2 regions of the Rhizobium sp. N122 genome follow, and region 2 is predicted to be linked to the other one. Evidence: riboswitches for the same ligand, from Rfam matches in the RefSeq annotation. Region 2 holds a riboswitch; the other holds the start of a gene.

Region 1 (3,403 bases), on a different contig from region 2:
GCGCCGCAAGCTGGTGCTTGAAATCAGCGGCCTTTCGCCGCCGGCGACGGTGCGGGAGATAGCGGGGGATGCGCCCGTGACGGATTGCCTGGTTGGCGAGAAACAGTGGCGGGATTTTTTCGAGCGGTGACGGGTTTTTTTGCCATCACTTTCGCTCGGGGTGACGCGAGAGACAATGAAAGACGTGCTGTGTGGCCCCCTCATCTGCCTGCCGGCATCTTCTCCCCGCTGGGGAGAAGGGGGCAAGCCGGACGACCTTCATTCGCAAGCTGAGGTTTCAAGGGAGGCGAGGCGCCGCCGCGATTCCGCTTCTCCCCTCGGGGAGAAGATGCCGGCAGGCAGATGAGGGGGCCACACTGCACGTCCTCCATTGTCCTTCGCCTCGCCTTGAGCGGCAAGCGAAAGGCAAGCGGATTGCATCATTATCAAGAGGGAACACAGACGCGACGAGCGTCTGCGTCCCTCTACCGCCATCTATAACGGCAGTTCCCGGCCGGCCCGTTCGCTGACCATGTATTCGGCGTACCAGTCCGGCCAGTTCTCGTCGTGCTTGCCACCGTTGCGCTTTTCGTGTTCGCCGTGGGCGGTGGCCGCGCGGCGCAGTGCTGATGCAAGGTCGCTCGAGGTCGCAAAGGCTGTCTCGTCGGCGTCGATGCGTCCGGGCAGGCGCTCCGTGACTTCCTGGAACAGCCAGCCATTGCCGTCGGGATCCTTGAACGAGGCGAAGGAGCGATAGCTGCGGTGTTCGGGATCGCGGCCGGCGAGCCTGAGCCGTCCGAAGAGATAGGGTTCGTCTCTGCCGGCATAGACGCCTGATGCGTCATGGAACACGTCGCTGACCTCGACGCCGCGGGCAATGAGATCGCGGCGGGCGGCCTCGATGTCGGAGACGACGAGGTAGAGCCCCTGGGCGGAGCCGGGCTCTGCGGCGGTGATGTTCTGGCCGAAGATGATCGCGCAGCCGGAGCCGGGCGGAGTAAACTGGATCACCCGGAAATCGGCGTCATTGGCGAAATCGGCGTCGAGCCGCCAGCCGAGGCCGTTGTAAAAACGTTTGGCGCGGTCGACGTCGGAAACGGGGATGACGACCACTTCGAGCTTGGTGTCGACCGGCCGTGTTTTCGGATTTGCCATAGGGGGTTCACTGCGCATTGCATTGCTCATCTTCAGCTCCTTGGGGTTCTGGATGCATTAAGAATGGCGATACATGTCGCGGTCGAGTGGATCACAGCGCGGCGGGGGCGTCGAATCAATTATTCTGTCGTAACCGACCTGATGAAGACGGCGGGATCGGTCCCGCCGCCTCGGTTCCGAGGAACCGTCTTACGCGGCAAGAGCGGCGCGTGTCTTCCCGATGGTGAGCGCGGCCTTTGCGGCCTCCCGCCCTTTCTCGATGAAGTGCGCGCGGTAGATCTGCTTATGGTGGTCGGTTTCCTGATACTGATGCGGCGTTAGCGAAACAGACAGCACCGGCACGCCGGTATCCATGCCGGCGCGCATCAGCCCGTCGACCACGGCCTGGGCGACGAATTCGTGGCGGTAAATTCCGCCGTCAACGACGAAAGCGGCCGCAACGACGGCGCCATAGCGGCCGGTTGCGGCAAGATCACGGGAAAGCAGCGGCATCTCGAATGCGCCGGGAACATCGAACACATCGACCTGTTCGGGCGGCACGAGCTGATAGAAGCCCTCAAGGGCGCGGTCGACGATGTCGGCGTGCCAGCTGGCTTTGATAAAGGCGTAGCGGGTGGGTGTCATGGTAATCTCCTTTGGCGAACAGACACATCACCCAAGGCGATCACGAACGTCCCCGACAGCCGCAAGGGCGGTGGGAACGCGCGTTCTCTTTCATCCGGACTATGACCGTCGGCTCAGGCATCTCACCTGATCTGCTGACCCTTCCTTAGAAGGCGCTCGCGGGCTCGCAATCGAAACTGCATACCGCCGGTAGGGACTTTCACCCCGCCCTGAGAACGGCGGGGACAATAGGGGGAAGGTGGCCGGCTGGCAATAGGGTGAAATGCTTTCATTGTGGTGTGGGAATGGGAATGGCGCGAGTGGCCCGAAGGGCAAGGCAGTTGAGGGGGCGAGCGACGACAGGAGCGAGTGCATTGGGCGCACGCGAAGGGCACGGTGACGAGCCAGCGTCGGAGGGAATGTCTCCATCGCCCTTGCTGAATGTGCACTTTTGCCTACATGCTTCCGATGAGGACACCCCGTCAAAACAGCAGCGCGCCGTTCCCGCGCAAGGCGAGGGAAGACCATAGCAAACCATGGGAGAGAGATATGCAAGAGCCCCTCGTCGTTCACCGCGAGGCGCATATCGCGGCGCCGCCGGCCGCAGTGTTTGCGTTGATGACCGACCCGGAAAAGATCCTGCGCTGGATGGGAACGGAGGCTCAGGTCGAGCCGCAGCCGGGCGGGCTCTATCTCGTCAACGTCACCGGCGCCCGCTTTGCGCGCGGCTCGTTTCGCGAAGTGGTGCCGGTTCATCGCCTTGCCTACAGCTTCGGCTGGGACGGCAGCGAGGTGGTGCCGCCGGGGTCGAGCCTGGTCGAGATCGACCTGATCGAGCAGGGAGGCGGAACACTGCTGCGGCTCACCCATAGCGGCCTGCCGAGCGCCGATCAATGCGCCGGCCATGCGGAAGGCTGGGCGCATTACCTCGGGCGGCTGATCGAGGTCGCCGCCGGGCGTGACCCGGGTCCCGACTCATTTTCTGGCAGAACATGAACGGTTTTTGCAGGCCGGAGGCTTGTCCCGAAGCGGTTGCCGTTGCGGGAAAACGGCTGGCCGGCGCTACGATCGGCCGTCCGAAAGCGCTTCTTTTTTGCCCGCAAACATGAACGCGCAATTCATCTCCAGTTCAATTTGGCCGCCCTAGGGTGAGGGCGGCTGGATGAAATGGAGTTTCCGATGAAGGCACTTTCTATCGCGGCTGCCTTGCTCGCTGGCAGCCTTTCGATCGGCACAGCTGAGGCGATGCCGATGGGGACAATCAATGTCCAGAGCAATGTCACAAGCGATGTTACAAAGGTCGACTATGCGTGCGGCCGCGGCTGGCATCTGACCCGCTGGGGCGAATGCCGGCGAAACTGGCGACGCCCGCCGCCGGTGGCCTTCTACGGCGGTCCGCCCCGCTGGGGCTGGGAGCGGCGTCACCGGGATTGGGATGGTCCGCGCTGGCGCGATGAGCGGCGCGGCGAGTATCGCCGCCGCTGGCGGGATGACTATTAAGCTCGCAGTCAGAGACAGATCGATGGGGCCGGCGCAATCTTCGCCGGCCCTTTTTATCGACGTTTCTTCGGCGCCTTGGCGTCAGACCGTGCTGACGCGCCAGTGTTGGCTGTCGATCAGTTCTTCGAGTTCGACAGGATCCTTGACGCCGAATTCATACCATTCG
Region 2 (3,403 bases):
ACACCCGTGAAGCCGGTGTGCGCAGTTTCGAACGCGAACTGATGAAGCTCGCCCGTAAGGCGGTGACCGAGATCATCAAGGGCAAGACGAAGTCCGTGCATGTGACGGCTGCCAACATCTCCGACTATCTTGGCGTCCCGCGCTTCCGCCATGGCGAAGCCGAGGGCGAGGATCAGGTCGGCGTTGTCACCGGTCTGGCCTGGACCGAAGTCGGCGGCGAACTGCTGACCATCGAAGGCGTGATGATGCCGGGCAAGGGCCGCATGACGGTTACCGGCAATCTGAAGGAAGTCATGAAGGAATCGATTTCGGCAGCGGCTTCCTATGTCCGCTCGCGCGCTGTCGACTTCGGCATCGAGCCGCCGCGCTTCGACAAGAGCGACATCCACGTGCACGTGCCGGAAGGCGCGACACCGAAGGACGGCCCCTCGGCCGGCGTCGCCATGGCGACCGCGATCGTCTCGATCATGACCGGTATCCCGGTGAACAGGCACGTGGCCATGACCGGTGAAATCACCCTTCGCGGCCGTGTGCTGCCGATCGGCGGTCTCAAGGAAAAGCTGCTCGCAGCGCTTCGCGGCGGCATCAAGAAGGTGCTGATTCCGGAGGAAAATGCCAAGGACCTGGCAGAGATTCCGGATAACGTGAAGAACAGCATGGAGATCATCCCGGTATCCCGCATGGGCGAGGTGATCAAGCATGCGCTGATCCGGCGTCCGGAGCCGATCGAATGGGACGGCACGGTGGAAACGCCGGTCATCACCTCGGTCGAAGGCCTTGATGAGACGGGCGCGACCATAGCGCATTGAGTGGCCTTGGCCACATTTAGGCCCCATTGGCTGAAAAGACGGAAAAAGGCTGGCGAAAACGCCAGCCTTTTTTGTGAAAACGTCATGGAGACGCTTGCTTTTCCTTGATTTGCAGGGCTTTTGGGTTCCCGGCGGGCCTGATGAAACCTATTCTGCGCCTAGCTTACTTTTGAGTCGTTTCGTACCATTTAGAAAGGGGTGGAAACATGAACAAGAATGAACTCGTGTCCGCAGTCGCCGAAAAGGCAGGACTGACGAAGTCTGACGCGGCTTCCGCTGTTGACGCGGTTTTTGACGTTGTCCAGGGTGAACTCAAGAACAAGGGCGACATCCGCCTCGCTGGGTTCGGCAGCTTCACCGTTTCTCATCGTGCCGCATCGAAGGGCCGCAACCCGTCGACGGGCGCTGAAGTCGACATTCCGGCTCGCAACGTGCCGAAGTTCACGCCCGGCAAGGGCCTGAAGGACGCCGTCAACGGCTGATCTGAGATTATCCGCCAGCCGTAAACGAGACCGGCTGCGCAGGATTTGGAAGGGGTTCGGCTTTGCCGGACCCCTTTTGCTTTCGCCGCTTGCCGCATGCGGCCCTTTGTTCTACGACAGAGCTGTTCTCAGGGCGGGGTGAAACTCCCCACCGGCGGTAAGGGCTGCGGCCCGAGCCCGCGAGCGCTTTCCCAAGCCGACGCTTGGGAGGGGTCAGCAGATCCGGTGCGGTTCCGGAGCCGACGGTCAAAGTCCGGATGGAAGAGGATGAGCATGGCCGCGTGCGGGGCAGGGGACTGCCAGCGTCAGCGTGCTGTCGCTCGTTGCGTCCTGATTTATGTTGGTCCCTGATTTCGGATGAAAGACATGAATCAGAAATCCCTTGCAGTCTCGCAGTCGCGCGCCTTTGCCGGCGCAGCTTTCATGGTGCTTGGAGGCGTGGTCTTCTCGCTCCTCAACGTCGTCACCCAGTGGCTGACGATGAAGCTCGCCTTTCCCCCGGCCTCCGCGGCCTTCTGGCAATATGCCTTCGCCTTTCTGTTCTCCTTGCCCTTCCTGCGCAAATCAGGCCTTTCGGCAATGCGCACCGAATATCCCTGGCGGCATCTCGTGCGCGTGATCTTTGCCGCGCTCGGCGTCGAGGCCTGGATTTCCGGCCTTGCGTCGGTGCCGATCTGGCAGGCGATCGCCCTCGTCATGACCTCGCCCTTCTTCATCATTCTCGGCGCCCGCCTGTTCCTCGGTGAACGTGTCGGTCCAGCCCGGTGGGCGGCGACCGGTGTCGGCTTTGCCGGCGCGATGATCATCCTGCAGCCATGGTCCGACAGCTTCACCTGGGCAGCCCTGCTGCCGGTGCTCTCGGCGCTGCTCTGGGGCGCCTCCTCGCTGATCACCAAGAGCCTGACCGGCATTGAAAAGCCCGAGACGATCACCGTCTGGCTGTTGGTGCTGCTGACGCCGATCAACGGCGGCCTGGCGCTGGCGGCGGGCTTTGCCGTGCCGACAGGCACCGCACTTGCTCTCTTCCTGCTGGCCGGCCTGCTGACGGTCGTGGCGCAATATCTGCTGACGCTCGCCTATGCCAGTGCCGACGCCGCCTATGTGCAGCCCTTCGACGATCTGAAGCTGCCGCTGAATGTGCTGGCAGGCTGGCTGTTCTTCGGTTATGCGCCGGCCGGTTACCTTTGGCTCGGAGCCGCCCTCATTCTTGCCGCGTCGCTTTTCATCATGCGCAACGAGATGCGCCGGGAAAAGGGCGGCGTGACGCAAACCACGTGAAATGTCGCGGGTTGTCATGTCGCTGTCATGGCAATCCCGCAGAAAACCCATGTTTCGACTATTCGACACATGGGGGATTTTCATGACAATTTCATCGCGCAAGGCAGCACTTGCTGCCGTGCTTCTCGCTTCCGTTGCCTTTCCGGCCGCCGCCGAGCCGGTCTTCAACCGCATGGCGTCCTTCCCGGTCGCGCAGAACCTGCCTGGTGACAAGGACAAGCTTTCGCCGACCTCTGCCGAAATCATCACCGCGACCGATGACGGCAACACGCTGATCTATAGCGACAGCCCGCTCGGCGCGATCGGCTTCATCGACATCACCGATGCCAAGGCCCCGAAATCAGGCGGCGCGCTGATGATGGACGGCGAGCCGACATCGGTCACCTCGAGCGCCGGCAAGGCCCTGGTCGCCGTCAACACCTCCGAAAGCAAGGCCAAGCCCTCGGGCCGTCTGGCGATCGTCGACGTGGCGACGAAGAAGATCGAAAACAGCTGCGATCTCGGCGGCCAGCCGGATTCGATCGCGCTGAACAAGGACAAGACGCTCGGCGCCATCGCGATCGAAAACGAGCGTGACGAAGAGGTCAACGACGGCAAGATCCCGCAGATGCCGGCCGGCGATCTGGTTGTCTTCCAGGTCCAGAACGGCACGGTCGATTGCGGCACCATCAAGCACGTGACGCTGACCGGTCTCGCGGGCGTTGCCCCTGAAGATCCGGAGCCGGAATTCGTCGCCTTCAACGGCCAGAACGAGATCGCCCTGACGCTGCAGGAAAACAACGAGATCGTCATCATCGACGCCAACACCGCTCAGGTGAAAACGCATTTCTCTGC

Evidence for each region. A riboswitch is a leader RNA that binds a small molecule or an ion and turns the genes downstream of it on or off. The one in region 2 is predicted to bind FMN.
Region 1: another riboswitch for FMN. It lies ahead of ATY75_RS25885 (6,7-dimethyl-8-ribityllumazine synthase); the one in region 2 lies ahead of ATY75_RS31830 (DMT family transporter).

The regions. Positions count from the first base shown of each region.
Region 1 covers NZ_LOKU01000045.1:226,101-229,503, forward strand. The annotation lists gene ATY75_RS25875 (DUF1194 domain-containing protein) at 1-130, shown strand, start outside; gene ATY75_RS25880 (VOC family protein) at 475-1,164, opposite strand; gene ATY75_RS25885 (6,7-dimethyl-8-ribityllumazine synthase) at 1,324-1,758, opposite strand; FMN riboswitch at 1,837-1,979, opposite strand; gene ATY75_RS25890 (SRPBCC domain-containing protein) at 2,287-2,733, shown strand; gene ATY75_RS25895 (hypothetical protein) at 2,917-3,237, shown strand; gene ATY75_RS25900 (hypothetical protein) at 3,319-3,403, opposite strand, start outside.
Region 2 covers NZ_LOKU01000078.1:113,109-116,511, forward strand. The annotation lists gene lon (endopeptidase La) at 1-809, shown strand, start outside; gene hupB (DNA-binding protein HupB) at 1,016-1,291, shown strand; FMN riboswitch at 1,412-1,564, shown strand; gene ATY75_RS31830 (DMT family transporter) at 1,658-2,569, shown strand; gene ATY75_RS31835 (esterase-like activity of phytase family protein) at 2,652-3,403, shown strand, end outside.